DNA from 2 places in the Pseudomonas sp. NFX15 genome. Region 2 is predicted to be linked to the other one. Evidence: predicted binding sites of a transcription regulator. Region 2 holds the regulator's gene; the other holds the start of a gene.

Region 1 (7,921 bases), on a different contig from region 2:
TCGCGCGCAATGGCCTGACCTTGCAGGACTTCGACTACTACGAAATCCACGAAGCCTTTGCCGCGCAAGTGCTGTGCACGCTCAAGGCCTGGGAAGATCCGCAGTATTGCAAAACGCGGCTGGGACTGGATGCGCCGCTGGGCTCGATTGATCGCAGCCAGCTCAACGTCAAGGGCAGTTCACTGGCGGCGGGGCATCCGTTTGCCGCCACGGGCGGGCGCATTGTCGCCAACCTGGCGAAGTTGCTGGATGCGGCGGGCAAGGGGCGGGGGTTGATTTCGATCTGTGCGGCGGGCGGGCAGGGCGTGACGGCCATTATCGAACGCTGAGCAATAACCCCTGTAGGAGCGAGCCTGCTCGCGATGGCGGCCTATCAGTCAACATGGATGTTGAAGCTGATGCCCTCATCGCGAGCAGGCTCGCTCCTACAGGGTTTTTGGGTGTGGTTACGAATCAGGTACGGAACCTGCGCACCAACCCGTCCAGCTCATTCGACAACCCGGCCAGGCTCTGCGAATCCAGGCGTGCCGAGTTGGCCAGTTCCGCCACCAGTTGCGCATCGCCATGGATCTGGCTGATGTGCCGGTTGATGTCTTCGGCCACCTGATGTTGTTGTTCCGCTGCGGTGGCGATCTGCGTGTTCATGTCGCGGATCACGTCCACCGACTCGCGGATCTGCCCGAAACTGTTGCGCGCTTCACCGATGCGCGTCACCGATTGCTGGGACACTTCCAGGCTGGCGTGCATCTGCTGGGTCACCTGGCTGGTGCGTTTGGCGAGGTTGCCCAGCAGCCCGTCGATTTCTGCCGTGGAGTCGGCGGTGCGTTTGGCCAGGGCCCGCACTTCGTCGGCGACCACCGCAAAACCACGACCCTGTTCACCGGCGCGAGCCGCTTCGATCGCCGCGTTCAGCGCCAGCAGGTTGGTCTGTTCGGCGATCGAGCGAATGGTTCCGAGGATCGACTGAATGTCGTTGCTGTCGCGCTCCAGTTGTTGCATCGACTGGGCTGACTGTTCGATTTCCTGGCTCAGGCGGTCGACACTGTTCACCGCGGCATCGATCTGCTGCTGGCCTTCACGCGCCTGGCGCTGGCCGCTGTCCGCAGACTCTGCCGCCTGGCTGCAAGAGCGTGCGACTTCGTTGGCGGTGGCGACCATTTCGTGGAACGCCGTGGACACCATGTCCACCGCTTCACGCTGGCGACCGGCAGCTTCGGCCATGTCGCTGGAGACTTGGGTCGAGCTCTTGGAGGTGGCGAGAATCTTGCCCGCCGCGCCGCCGATGCTTTGGATCAGGTTGCGAATCGCGGTCAGGAACTGGTTGAACCAGTTGGCCAGTTGCGCGGTTTCGTCGCTGCCACGGATTTCCAGGTTCTTGGTCAGGTCGCCTTCACCCTGGGCGATGCCTTCGAGGCCGTCGGCCACGCTTCGGATCGGTCGCACGATGACGCTGGCGAAACTGGCGCCGACGACGGCGAAGATCACCGCCAGCACGCCCGCGATGATGGCGATCAACCAGGTCAGCTGAGTCGCGGTGCTCATCACGTCGCTCTGCTTGATCAGCCCGATAAAGGTCCAGCCCAACTGCTCGGACGGCCAGACGTTGGCCATGTAGCGCTCGCCGTTGAGTTCGACTTCGACCAAGCCTTTGCCGGCCTTGGCCAGTTGTGCGTAACCGTCGCCGAGGCTGCCCAAGGCCTTGAAGTTATGCTCCGGTTGCTTTGGATCGACCAGCACGGTGCCGGTGTTTTCCAGCAGCATCAGGTAGCCGGTTTCGCCGAGCTTGATCTGCTTGACCAGTTCGGTCAGCTGTTTGAGCGACACGTCGATGCTGACCACGCCGCCGTTGGTGCCCAGCTTGTTATCGATGGTGCGCACGGTGCTGACGTAGGCCGTATCGTTTTCGGCCCAGTAATAGGCCTCGGTACGGAACGGCTTGCCCGGTTTGGCCTGGGCCGCCTTGTACCACGGACGCTGGCGCGGGTCGTAGTTGGCCAGCTTGGCATCGTCCGGCCACGACACGTAGCCACCGGCGGCGGTGCCGAGAATCGCGTAGGCATAGGAAGGGTGGGCGTTGCCCAGGTCCTGCAGAAAACCGAAGACTTTTTTGTCCATCTCGCCTTGGGGAATGCTGTCGGCATTGGCGGCCATGTAAGTCTTGAGGCTGTCGTCGGAATTCTTGATCAGCGGTTGTTTGGCCAGGTATTCAACGTTCTGGCTGATGCCGTCGAAGAACAATTGCATGGCATTGCTGACCTGGCGGATTTCGCGACCGCTGCTGTCGACGAATCCGTCCTTGGCATCACTGCGCAGGTTCAGCACAACGAGGGTGGCGACCAGCACCACGGGCAGGCAGGCGATGATTGCAAACGCCCAGGTCAACTTCTGTTTGATGTTCATCCGCGCTCCAGATTTTCTTGTAGGCCCACGCAGTGCAGATGACTCGCGGTTTATTGGCAGCCGTAAACGTTCTTGGTCAACCCGGATCCTTGAGTGCGGCAGTGCCTTTGTTGGGGCAGCGCTTGTCGGACAAATCACTTTGTCACTCAGGGCTTCGGCTGTTGTCGGAGGAAATTGAGGGCTGTTGGGAAAATTCCTACGGAAGGTAGGGTGGTGGTGTCAGTTTCTGTCGCAATTGCCCTCGATGCCCCCTGCATAACAAGCAGCGCAGGCTCGGCTATGATCTTCAGCAGCCGTGACGGTCGTCGGTTTTTCCGCTGAATTGGGCACAATGTGTGCATCTGCAAGATTCATAAGTCGGCAACCCCTCCCCCCCGTGGATGGATTGCCGTATAACGAATGACTTTCGCGTGTTTGGTAATAAAGGACCCATAATAAAAGCTGATGAAGACTCCAAAACGCATTGAACCCCTGATCGAGGACGGTCTGGTCGACGAGGTGCTGCGCCCACTCATGAGTGGTAAAGAAGCAGCTGTTTATGTGGTGCGCTGCGGCAACGAGTTACGTTGCGCGAAGGTCTACAAGGAGGCGAATAAACGCAGTTTCCGTCAAGCGGCCGAGTATCAGGAAGGCCGCAAGGTACGCAACAGCCGTCAGGCCCGGGCGATGGCCAAGGGTTCCAAGTTTGGCCGCAAGGAAACCGAAGACGCCTGGCAGAACGCCGAAGTGGCGGCACTGTTCCGTCTGGCCAGTGCCGGCGTGCGGGTGCCCAAGCCGTTCGATTTCCTCGAAGGCGTGCTGCTCATGGAGCTGGTGGCCGATGAGTACGGCGATGCTGCGCCGCGTCTGAACGATGTGGTGCTGGAACCGGATCAGGCCCGCGAGTATCACGCGTACCTGATTTCGCAGATCGTGCTGATGTTGTGTACCGGTCTGGTGCACGGAGACCTGTCGGAGTTCAACGTGCTCCTGACGCCGACCGGCCCGGTCATCATCGACCTGCCGCAAGCGGTGGATGCGGCGGGCAACAATCACGCGTTCAGCATGCTGGAGCGGGACGTGGGCAACATGGCGTCCTACTTCGGGCGCTTTGCGCCGGAGTTGAAGAAGACCAAGTACGCCAAGGAAATGTGGGCCTTGTACGAGGCCGGCACCTTGCACCCGGCCAGCGTCCTGACCGGCGAGTTTGCCGACACGGAAGAGCTGGCGGATGTCGGCGGCATCATGCGCGAAATCGAGGCCGCGCGCCTTGACGAAGAGCGCAAGCAAGCGGCCCGCACGGCAGATGATGCACCACCTGGCAAAACCGAAGAACCGCCGCCACCGTGGATGCAGTGATCTGCTAAAAAAAAACCGGCTTCGGCCGGTTTTTTTGTGCGCCACCCAAATCCCTTGTAGGAGTGAGTCTGCTCGCGATAGCGTCGGCACTTTCAACATTGAGGTGTCAGGCAGATTGCTATCGCGAGCAGGCTCACTCCTACAGGGGGTTGCGGTGGTTGGTAGGTGGGGCGCAACACCCCGACTCCAGATTCTTCAGAATCGGGCAATCCGGCCGATGATCGCCCTGGCAGTGCTCGACCAGGTCCTGCAACGTATCTCGCAGCTGCCCCAGTTCGCGAATCTTCTGGTTCAACTCATCGATGTGCTGGCGGGCCAACGCCTTCACGTCGGCACTGGCGCGCTGGCGGTCTTGCCACAGGGTCAGCAGCTTGCCGACTTCTTCCAGGGAAAACCCCAGGTCCCGCGAACGCTTGATGAACGCCAGCGTGTGCAGGTCGTCGTCGCCATACACCCGGTAGCCACTGTCAGTGCGATGGGCCGCCTTGAGCAAACCGATGGACTCGTAATAACGGATCATCTTTGCGCTCAGGCCGCTGTGGCGGGCCGCTTGGCCGATGTTCATCGGTTGTCCTCCAGGTCCTTGGGTTTCCAGGTTTTCAACAGTAGCGCATTGCTCACCACGCTGACGCTCGACAACGCCATCGCCGCCCCGGCCAACACTGGATTGAGGAAGCCGAACGCCGCCAGCGGTATACCGATCAGGTTATAGACGAAGGCCCAGAACAGGTTCTGCCGGATCTTCGCGTAGGTGTTGCGGCTGATCTCCAGCGCGGCCGGCACCAGCCGTGGGTCGCCGCGCATCAGGGTGATACCGGCCGCGTGCATGGCAACGTCGGTGCCACCGCCCATGGCGATGCCAATGTCCGCGGCGGCCAGTGCCGGCGCGTCATTGATGCCATCGCCGACCATCGCCACCACACCGGTTTTTTTCAGGGCGGCGACCGTGGCGGCCTTGTCCGCCGGCAGCACTTCGGCGTGCACATCGTCGATGCCCAGCGCTTGGGCCACGCCCCTGGCGCTGCCGCGATTGTCGCCGGTCAGCAAGTGGCTACTGATGTTCCGGGCGCTGAGTTGGTGCACCGCTTGCAGCGCGCCGGGCTTGAGCGTGTCGCCGAAAGCGAACAGGCCCAGCACCCGTGGTGCCGGTGTTTGCTCAATCAGCCAGGACAAGGTCCGGCCTTGGTTTTCCCACTGGGCGGCCGAATCGGCCAGCGGACCAGCGTTCAGACCGCAGTCTTCCAACACGCGCCGGTTGCCCAGTGCCAAGCGACGCCCTTCGAGGCTGCCGGCAATCCCGCGACCGGTCAGGGACTGGCTGTCGGTCACATCGGCCACGTTCAAACCACGTTCGGCACAGGCATCGAGAACGGCCTTTGCCAGCGGATGCTCACTGCCGCGTTGCAGGGCGCCGGCCAGTTGCAACAGGCTCGCCTCATCACCGTCGACGGCGCTCAGATGTGCGATGCGTGGTGCGCCAGAGGTGAGGGTCCCGGTCTTGTCGAACACCACGGCACTGACTTCATGGGCGCGCTCCAAGGCTTCGGCGTCCTTGATCAGAATCCCGTAGCGCGCCGCCACGCCGGTGCCGGCCATGATTGCCGTCGGCGTGGCCAGGCCCAGTGCGCAAGGGCAGGCGATCACCAGCACCGCCACGGCGTTGATCAGCGCCGTTTCCATCGGCGCGCCATACAGCCACCAGCCGATCAGGGTCGCCAACGCGATCAACAACACCGCGGGCACGAACACCTGGCTGACTTTATCCACCAGTTTCTGGATCGGCGCCTTGGCGGCCTGGGCGTCCTCCACCAAACGGATGATCCGCGCCAGCACGGTTTCCGCGCCGAGGGCCTGGGTCCGTACCAGCAAACGACCTTCACCGTTGATCGCGCCGCCGGTGACCTTGTCGCCGGGCTGCTTGGGAACCGGCAGGCTCTCGCCGCTGATCAGCGCTTCGTCTGCGTGGCTCTGGCCTTCGACCACTTCGCCATCCACCGGAAAGCGTTCGCCAGGTTTGACCAGCACCAGGTCATCGAGTCGCAGGGCATTGATGGCGACTTCTTGCTCGCGACCCTCGATCACCTGAATCGCCCGTTCCGGGCGCAAGGCTTCGAGGGCGCGGATGGCACTGGCGGTCTGGCGCTTGGCACGGCTTTCCAGGTATTTGCCCAACAACACCAAGGCGATCACTACTGCCGATGCTTCGAAGTACAGATGCGGCATGCGCCCGGAGGCATTGGCCCATTCGTACACGCTCAAGCCATAACCGGCACTGGTGCCCAGGGCCACCAGCAAATCCATATTGCCGGCCCCGGCGCGCACGGCTTTACACGCGGCGACATAGAAGCGTGCGCCGAAGATAAATTGCACCGGCGTGGCCAGGGCGAATTGCGCCCAGGCCGGCAGCATCCAGTGCACGCCGAACGGTTGGAGCAGCATCGGCAACACCAACGGCAAGGCGAGGGCAATGGCGATGATCAAGGCCAGGCGCTCACGGTGCAGGCGTTGCTGTTGGTTGTCGGTCGACGGGTGTTCGGCTTGCCAAACGCTGGCGCTGTAGCCCGCCTTGGTCACCGCGGCGACGAGGGTCTGCGGATCGACCTGGCCTAGCAACTCAAGGTGGGCGCGTTCGTTGGCCAGGTTGACGCTGACGCTTTTGACGCCCGCCACTTTGCCCAGCGCCCGCTCGACGCGACCGACGCAGGATGCGCAAGTCATGCCGTCGATATTCAATTCCAGGCTGTGTTGCGGCACGCTGTAGCCGGCCTTCGCCACGGCATCCACCAACGCGGGCAGGCTGTCGTGGGGTGCCTGGACTCGGGCTTGTTCAGTGGCGAGGTTGACGCTGACGGCACTGGCGCCGATGACTTTGCTCAAGGCGCGCTCGACACGCCCGGCGCAACTGGCGCAGGTCATGCCGGCAATCGGCAGGTCGAACGTGGTGGATTCGGACATCGGTCGCACTCCCTGTAGTAGATGACCACAGGATCAACCTTGCCATGCCGGCAAGGTCAAGCACCAATCTTGAACCCGCCGCTGATCCCCTGTAGGAGCGAGCCTGCTCGCGAAAGCGGTGTGTCATGCAACATTTGTGTCGACTGATATGACGGCTTCGCGAGCAGGCTCGCGCCTACAAGGGATGTGTATCAGTAGCCGAGCCCGGTACGTTTCAGGTACATCCCTTCCTGAGTCATGGCGATCCGGTATTTGAGGATGTCCCCGGCCTTGAGCACGATGTCCTGCGAGCCCGGGGCCAGCATGCCCGCGTTGCAGCCCGGGACCTGGCCCGGCAGCAGTTTCAGACGCAGCGACACCCTGCCTGGCGGCAGGTTGAACGACGTGCTCTGCTCCTGAAACAACCGCGCCGCCAGTTGATCCTGGATGTACACACCGATCTCGCAGCTGGTCGCGACTTCAAGGCGTTCGCGGGAAATGATCAGCACGCCATAATCCTGGGCGGCATTGACCGAAGGGACGGCGGCGAAAAGGCTGAGAAAGCCAAACAGGCTGAAAACTGACCAGCGCATGGCTGAATCTCCTGAATTCGAGTCATTGATGGACGCAGCTTGGCCGAGCCCGGCGCCGATTGCCAGCCCGGCAGCGACGTCCAGAACTTGACCTTGCCATGGTGGCAAGCTCCAAACTTGCTTCAAACCCCGGAAATGGAGTCATCCCATGCAAGTGTTCACGGTTGAAGGCATGTCTTGCGGTCATTGCGTCAAGGCCATCACCCAAGCGGTCCAGGCCAAGGATCCGGCAGCCAGCGTGCGGGTCGACCTGGCAGCAAAAGAGGTGGGCGTCGAAAGTGCCTTGACCGCCCAGCAAGTCATCGAGGCGGTCAGCGAAGAGGGCTACGGCATCAAATTGGCCTGATTTTAATAGTTAGCGAGCTACCGGAATGTTCAAGGCGTCCCTGCGCGGCTAGACTGTCGGGCTGCCCCGACTTCTGTCCAACTGGATGCCTGATGAACTTCCGTACCATTTTGATTCTCGGCGCCTTGAGCGCTTTCGGTCCGCTGGCGATCGACTTCTACCTGCCGGCGTTTCCGGCCATGGCACTGGCCTTTGGCACCGACGAAAATCACGTACAAATGACGTTGGCGGCGTACTTCCTCGGCTTGTCCATTGGTCAGCTGGCCTACGGGCCGGTGGCGGATCGCTTCGGGCGACGCATCCCGCTGCT
Region 2 (7,921 bases):
GACATCCGCAGCATTGCCGAGGCCATCGCGAACAATGCCGCCAAGAGTCAAGATACCGCCGCGCTGGTGGCTGCCGTGCGGGTTGGCGTATCCCGTGCAATCGTCCAAAGCATTGTAGGGACTGAGTCTGAGCTGCCAGTTATCACGCTGGAGCCAAGGTTGGAACAGATATTGCTCAATAGTCTGCAAAAGGCAGGACAAGGCTCGGAAGAGGGCGTTCTGCTGGAGCCAAGCATGGCTGAGAAGCTGCAACGCTCATTGATCGACGCAGCGCAGCGCCAAGAGATGCAAGGTCAACCGGTGATTCTGTTGGTGGCCGGTCCGGTTCGCGCGATGCTCTCGCGATTTGGCCGGCTCGCAGTCCCGGGTTTGCACGTGTTGGCTTACCAGGAAATCCCTGACAACAAGCAAGTGACCATCGTTGCGACAGTAGGGCCCAACGGCTGAGGTAGTGGTTTATGCAAGTTAAGCGTTTTTTCGCCGCCGATATGCGTCAGGCCATGAAGCTGGTTCGTGATGAGCTGGGCGCTGATGCCGCCATCATTGGCAACCGCCGGATCGCCGGGGGCGTCGAGCTGACGGCTGCGCTGGATTACAAGTTGTCGGCGCTGGCACCGCGTGTGCCGAACATGGAACTCGAAGACGAGCTGCGCAAGACGCAGTCGCGGATCGTCACTGCCCAGGCTGAACTGAGCCTGCGTAGCGATGGCGAGAGCGACCAGAGCACCAACCGCCAGTTGTTCGCCGGCTTGCCATTGACCGCTGCCGAACCGTTGATCGAACCCACGTACGCCGAACCCCGTCGCCCTGCACCGGCCCCGACGCCAACCTCCGGTGGCGTTGACCCGCGTGCATTCGACTCGATGCGCTTCGAACTCAACAGCCTGCGCGAACTCATGGAAGTTCAGCTCGGCTCCCTGGCCTGGAATCAGCTGCAAGGCAGCCGTCCGGATCAGGCGAACCTCTGGCGTCGCCTGCAACGCATCGGCCTGTCTGGCCCGTTGTCGCGCGATCTGCTGGCGATGATTACCGACATTGAAGAGCCTCGTCAGGCCTGGCGCATGCTGCTGGCGCACCTGGCGCGCATGATCGCCACCCCGCAAGTCGAACCGCTGGAAGAGGGCGGCGTGATCGCCATGGTCGGCCCTGCCGGCATGGGCAAGACCACCACGTTGGCCAAGCTCGCTGCGCGCTACGTGCTCAAGTACGGCGCGCAGAACATTGCCCTGGTGAGCATGGACAGCTTCCGCATCGGTGCCCAGGAGCAGCTCAAGACCCTGGGGCGTATCCTCAATGTCTCGGTGACCCACGTCGATCCGGGCCAGTCGCTGGTCCAGGCGCTGGAGCCGTTGCTGCGCAAGCGCGTGGTGCTGATCGATACCGCCGGCCTGCAAGCCAGCGATCCGGCCCTGCGCATGCAGCTTGAAAGCCTGGCCGGCCGCGGCATTCGTTCAAAAAATTATCTGGTCCTGGCAACCACCAGCCAGAAACAGGTTCTAACCGCCGCTTATCACAGTTACAAGCGGTGCGGGCTGGCTGGCTGCATCCTGACTAAACTGGATGAGACGGCGAGCCTGGGCGAGGTGTTGAGCCTGGCCATCAGTCACGAATTACCCGTGGCCTACCTGACCGACGGCCCGCGGATCCCGGATGATCTTCATCTGCCGCGCCGTCACCAGTTGGTCAGTCGCGCCGTCAGCGTGCAAATGCAGGAAGAACCCAGCGAAGAAGCCATGGCTGACATGTTCGCTGACATCTACCACAGTCCGACCAAGCAGGTTGGCTGAGGTAATTAATGAATAGTTTTTGTACCTACATCGATGGTCTGCCATGCATTGTTCCGTTAGCGAACGCGCAGCCAGTAATGTGGCCTCCGTCTATGCAAGACAAGGTAAAGAAATAATATGGGCAGCATGCATCCCGTTCAGGTGATCGCGGTGACCGGCGGCAAAGGTGGCGTCGGGAAAACTAACGTGTCTGTAAACTTGTCCCTGGCCCTCGCTGAGCTTGGCCGGCGCGTCATGCTGCTGGACGCCGACCTGGGGCTGGCAAACGTCGACGTCCTGCTGGGCCTGACACCCAAACGGACCCTGGCCGACGTGATCGAAGGCCGCTGCGAGCTGCGCGACGTACTGCTGCAGGGGCCCGGCGGCATCCGTATCGTTCCGGCGGCGTCCGGCACACAGAGCATGGTTCATCTGAGCCCTGCGCAGCACGCTGGGCTGATCCAGGCCTTCAGCGACATCGGCGATAACCTTGACGTATTGGTGATCGACACCGCTGCGGGCATTGGTGACTCGGTAGTCAGTTTCGTACGTGCCGCCCAGGAAGTGTTGCTGGTGGTGTGCGACGAGCCGACCTCGATTACCGATGCCTACGCCCTGATCAAGTTGCTCAACCGCGACTATGGCATGAACCGCTTCCGCGTCCTGGCCAACATGGCCCAGAGCCCGCAGGAAGGGCGCAACCTGTTCGCCAAGTTGACCAAGGTCACCGATCGCTTCCTCGATGTCGCTCTGCAATACGTCGGCGCCGTGCCCTACGACGAAAGCGTGCGCAAGGCCGTGCAGAAGCAGCGTGCGGTCTACGAAGCGTTCCCGCGTTCCAAGTGCTCGCTGGCCTTCAAGGCCATCGCGCAGAAGGTCGATACCTGGCCTTTGCCGGCCAACCCGCGTGGGCACCTGGAGTTCTTCGTCGAGCGTCTCGTGCAACAGACAGCAGGGCCTGTGCTATGACAGCCAGCGGTTACAACCTCTATAAAAAATCGGCCCGCGATGCGCAGTACGAGCTGATCGAGCGTTACGCGCCGCTGGTAAAACGCATTGCCTACCACTTGCTGGCACGCTTGCCAGCCAGTGTCCAGGTCGAAGACCTGATCCAGGCCGGGATGATCGGCCTGCTTGAAGTGTCGACCAAATATGACGCCAGCAAAGGCGCCAGTTTCGAGACGTACGCGGGCATTCGAATCCGCGGCGCGATGCTCGATGAAGTGCGCAAGGGGGACTGGGCGCCACGCTCGGTCCACCGCAATACGCGCATGGTCAGCGACGCGATTCGCTCGATTGAAGCGAAAACCGGTCGTGACGCTAAAGATCACGAAGTTGCGGCCGAACTCCAATTGAGTCTCGACGATTATTACGGGATTTTGAACGACACCCTGGGCAGCCGCTTATTCAGTTTCGACGACCTGTTGCAGGACGGCGAACACGAAGGGCTGCACGAGGATGGCGCAAGTGCTCATCTCGAGCCGTTACGCGATCTGGAAGATGAACGCTTCCAGGCGGCGCTGGCGGATGCGATTGCCAATTTGCCGGAGCGTGAGCGACTGGTGTTGGCGCTGTACTACGACGAAGAGTTGAACCTCAAGGAAATCGGTGAGGTCCTGGGGGTCAGCGAATCGCGGGTCAGCCAGTTACACAGCCAGTGCGCGGCCCGTTTGCGGGGGCGTTTGGGGGAGTGGCGAGCGCGCTGAAGGCAGTGTGGGGACACTGCGAACGGGGCCGATGGGGTGTTGAACCACACCGGTCGCGATCTGTTGTGCTCCAGACAGTCATTGAGTGCTTTGCCGGATTGATTGAAATGGCGCGTCCAGGTGCTGGGCGCGTTTAAGACTGCTTGGAGGTCGAATTGGACAAGAACATGAAAATCCTCATCGTTGATGACTTCTCAACGATGCGGCGGATCATCAAGAACCTGCTGCGTGACCTTGGGTTCACCAACACCGTCGAGGCCGACGATGGCACTACCGCCATCCCGGTGCTCAACAGCGGAAGCATCGACTTTCTGGTAACGGACTGGAACATGCCTGGCATGACCGGAATCGATCTGCTGCGCCACGTGCGCGCCGATGAAAAGCTCAAGCACCTGCCGGTGTTGATGGTCACCGCTGAAGCCAAGCGCGAGCAGATCATCGAAGCGGCCCAGGCCGGCGTTAACGGCTATGTGGTCAAACCCTTTACGGCCCAGGCGTTGAAAGAAAAAATCGAGAAGATTTTCGAACGCATCGGTTGATGAGTGCGCCACGGGGGAGCTATGGGCAATAACGAATCTTCACTGGGCGATTTTGAATCGACCCTGAAAAAACACGCCGTCGAATTGGTCGCGAGCCTTGAAAAAGGCAAGTTCGGCGACGCCGTGCAATTGATCCATGAGCTCAACCAGACCCGTGACCGCGGCCTGTACCAGGAAGTGGGCAAGCTCACGCGCGAGTTGCACAGTGCGATCGTCAATTTCCAGATTGACCCGCACATGCCGCAAGCCGAGGAAGTGTCGCAGATCACCGACGCCACCGAGCGCCTGGGGTACGTGGTGAAGCTGACCGAAGCCGCTGCGAACCGCACCATGGACCTGGTGGAAAACGCCACGCCGCTGGTCAACAGCCTGGCCGATGAAGCCCAGGCCTTGGGCACGGACTGGAAGCGCTTCATGCGTCGTGAAGTCGGCGCTGAAGAGTTTCGCGAATTGGCCCGGCGGGTCGACGGCTTCCTGGTGCGCAGCAGCCAGGACAATCGCGCGGTGTCGGGCAACCTGAACGACATCCTGCTCGCCCAGGATTACCAGGACCTCACCGGCCAGGTGATCAAGCGTGTGACCACCCTGGTCACCGAAGTCGAAAGCAACCTGCTCAAGCTCGTGCTCATGGCCAGTCAGGTGGACCGCTTTGCGGGCATCGAGCATGACCGTGAAGCGATGCTGGCTGAAAAAGATCCACAAAAACATCTCTCTCAGGGTGAAGGTCCGCAGATTCATGCCGATAAAAGAGAAGACGTTGTGTCCGGTCAGGACGATGTGGACGATTTGTTATCCAGCCTGGGATTTTAGAGATTTCACAATCTCAGGTTTTTTGGGTTTTTAGACCTGTAGGAGCACCCCCTTAATGAGCTTCGGCGCCGATGAAGAGATCCTTCAGGATTTCCTGGTTGAGGCCGGCGAGATTCTAGAGCAACTGTCCGAGCAATTGGTCGAGCTGGAAAGCCGACCGGATGATGCGGACCTGCTCAATGCAATTTTTCGCGGTTTTCACACTGTAAAAGGGGGCGCCGGCTTCCTCCAGCTCAACGAGCTGGTGGAGTGCTGCCACATCGCCGAGAACGTGTTCGACATCCTGCGCAAGGGTGAGCGTCGCGTCGACTCGGAACTGATGGACGTGGTTCTCGAAGCGCTGGATGCGGTGAACAGCATGTTCAGCGAAGTCCGCGAGCGCAGCCCGATCACGGCGGCGACACCGGAACTGCTCGCGGCATTGGCCCGTCTGGCCGAGCCGCAATCGGCCGACGAAGTGGCGCCTGCGCCCGTCGCCGAGGTGATCGAACAACCGGTGGCCGAAAGCGCCTGCGACGACATCACCGACACCGAATTCGAACAACTGCTGGACTCGCTGAACGCCGTCAAGGCGCAGGCCGAAGCACCGGCGGCTGTTGTTGCGCCGGCCGGCGATGCTGCCGCCAGCGACGAAATCACCGATGCCGAGTTCGAGTCGTTGCTCGATCAACTGCACGGTAAAGGCCAGTTCGCCGTCGATGCGGTTGCGCCGGCTCCGGCCGCGCCAGACGCACCGAAAGCGGCGGGCGACAGTTCCGACATTACCGATGATGAATTCGAAGCGCTGCTCGACCAGCTGCACGGCAAGGGCAACTTTGCTGTCGAGGCGCTGGAGTCGGCCATCGCTTCGGTGCCTGCACCCGCCGCCCCCGCTGCGGCGGCGGTCGGCAGTGATCTGATTTCCGATCACGAGTTCGAGGCGCTGCTCGACGAACTGCACGGCAAAGGCAAGTTCAGCGAAGTTGGCACCGCATCGGTCGCCAACGGTTCGAGCGCTGTCGCCGCGGCTCCGGTCGCCAAGGCCGCGGCACCGAAACCCGTGGCCAGGGCTCCCGAGCCAAAAGCCGAAGCGCCGGCCCCAGCCGCCGCGGCTGCCCCGGCGGCTGCCCGCGCCCCGGCCGCGCCACCGCCGGAAAAACCGGCGAGCGAAGCCGAGACCACGGTACGCGTCGATACCGCGCGTCTGGACGAGATCATGAACATGGTTGGCGAGTTGGTGCTGGTGCGTAACCGTCTGGTACGCCTGGGCCTCAACAGCGGCGACGAAGCCATGTCCAAGGCCGTGTCGAACCTCGACGTGGTCACGGCCGACCTGCAAACCGCGGTCATGAAAACGCGGATGCAACCGATCAAGAAAGTCTTCGGGCGCTTCCCGCGCCTGGTTCGCGACCTGGCTCGCCAGCTCAAGAAAGAGATCAACCTGGAGCTGGTCGGCGAAGAAACCGACCTCGACAAGAACCTCGTCGAGGCGCTGGCCGATCCGCTGGTCCACTTGGTGCGCAACGCAGTCGACCACGGTATCGAGTCGCCGGAAGAGCGCGAAGCCTCGGGCAAGGCCCGGGGCGGCAAGGTCATCCTGGCGGCCGAGCAGGAAGGCGACCACATCCTGCTGTCGATCTCCGATGACGGCAAAGGCATGGACCCGAACGTCCTGCGTTCGATCGCGGTAAAACGCGGTGTGATGGACAAGGATGCCGCCGATCGCCTGAGCGACACCGAGTGCTACAACCTGATCTTCGCCCCAGGGTTCTCGACCAAGACCGAGATCTCCGACGTGTCGGGTCGTGGCGTGGGCATGGACGTGGTGAAAACCAAGATTTCCCAGCTCAACGGTTCGATCAACATCTACTCGGCCAAGGGCCAGGGTTCGAAGATCGTCATCAAGGTGCCGCTGACCCTGGCGATCATGCCGACGCTAATGGTCATGCTTGGCAACCAGGCGTTTGCGTTCCCGCTGGTCAACGTCAACGAGATCTTCCACCTCGACCTGTCGACCACCAATGTGGTGGACGGCCAGGAAGTGGTGATCGTGCGGGACAAGGCGCTGCCATTGTTCTACCTCAAGCGCTGGCTGGTCAGCTCCGCCGCTCACGAAGAGCAGCGCGAAGGCCACGTGGTGATCCTTTCGGTGGGCACCCAGCGGATCGGCTTTGTCGTCGATCAACTGGTGGGCCAGGAAGAAGTGGTCATCAAGCCATTGGGCAAAATGCTCCAGGGAACCCCGGGCATGTCCGGCGCCACCATTACCGGTGACGGCCGCATCGCGCTGATTCTCGATGTTCCGAGCATGCTCAAGCGTTACGCCACGCGGCGTATTTGATTCTGGTGGAGCGGGGCGCCTGGCCTCGCTCCATCTAATGGAGTGTTTATGGCAGTCAAAGTCCTGGTGGTGGACGATTCGGGGTTTTTCCGCCGCCGCGTCTCGGAAATTCTTTCAGCGGATTCGAATATCCAGGTCGTCGGCACGGCGACCAACGGCAAAGAGGCGATTGATCAGGCGCTGGCCCTCAAGCCGGACGTGATCACCATGGACTACGAGATGCCGATGATGGACGGCATCACGGCCGTGCGGCACATCATGCAGCGCTGCCCGACGCCGGTATTGATGTTCTCCTCGCTGACCCACGAAGGCGCCCGGGTGACCCTCGATGCGCTGGATGCCGGCGCGGTGGATTTCCTGCCGAAGAATTTCGAAGACATCTCGCGCAACCCCGAGAAGGTCAAGCAACTGCTGTGCGAGAAGATCCTGAGCATTTCGCGCAGCAATCGTCGTGTCAGTCACTACAGCGCGCCGGCACCTGTCGCGGCGCCAGCCCCTGCTCCTGCGCCGTCCAGCATTGGCAGCTACGGCCACAGCACGCCTGCGCGTCCTGCACCCGCACCGATGCCTACCCGTACAACGGCGGCCAGTTCGTCGTCGCCGGCGCCAAAGCGCAAAAACTACAAGCTGGTCGCCATTGGCACCTCCACCGGCGGCCCGGTCGCGCTGCAACGGGTGTTGACCCAGTTGCCGGCCCACTTCCCGGCCCCGATCGTGCTGGTTCAACACATGCCGGCGGCCTTCACCAAGGCCTTCGCCGAGCGCCTGGACAAGCTGTGC

The links. The regulator FliA, encoded in region 2, starts transcription of late flagellar genes. The targets are predictions, from matches to a motif close to CTAAAGTTTNNNNNNNNNNNGCCGNTAA.
Region 1: a site for FliA is predicted at 1,211-1,238, ahead of J1D76_RS09860 (methyl-accepting chemotaxis protein). Genes of this name have one in related genera too.

The regions. Positions count from the first base shown of each region.
Region 1 covers NZ_JAFMPV010000007.1:21,800-29,720, reverse strand. The annotation lists gene J1D76_RS09865 (acetyl-CoA C-acetyltransferase) at 1-329, shown strand, start outside; gene J1D76_RS09860 (methyl-accepting chemotaxis protein) at 454-1,182, opposite strand; partial or broken gene J1D76_RS09855 (cache domain-containing protein) at 1,312-2,400, opposite strand; gene J1D76_RS09850 (PA4780 family RIO1-like protein kinase) at 2,845-3,738, shown strand; gene cueR (Cu(I)-responsive transcriptional regulator) at 3,878-4,303, opposite strand; gene J1D76_RS09840 (heavy metal translocating P-type ATPase) at 4,300-6,693, opposite strand; gene J1D76_RS09835 (hypothetical protein) at 6,885-7,265, opposite strand; gene J1D76_RS09830 (heavy-metal-associated domain-containing protein) at 7,414-7,611, shown strand; gene J1D76_RS09825 (multidrug effflux MFS transporter) at 7,704-7,921, shown strand, end outside.
Region 2 covers NZ_JAFMPV010000020.1:66,400-74,320, forward strand. The annotation lists gene flhA (flagellar biosynthesis protein FlhA) at 1-447, shown strand, start outside; gene flhF (flagellar biosynthesis protein FlhF) at 459-1,787, shown strand; gene fleN (flagellar synthesis regulator FleN) at 1,905-2,735, shown strand; gene fliA (RNA polymerase sigma factor FliA) at 2,732-3,472, shown strand; gene J1D76_RS20025 (chemotaxis response regulator CheY) at 3,640-4,011, shown strand; gene J1D76_RS20030 (protein phosphatase CheZ) at 4,033-4,821, shown strand; gene J1D76_RS20035 (chemotaxis protein CheA) at 4,877-7,141, shown strand; gene J1D76_RS20040 (protein-glutamate methylesterase/protein-glutamine glutaminase) at 7,190-7,921, shown strand, end outside.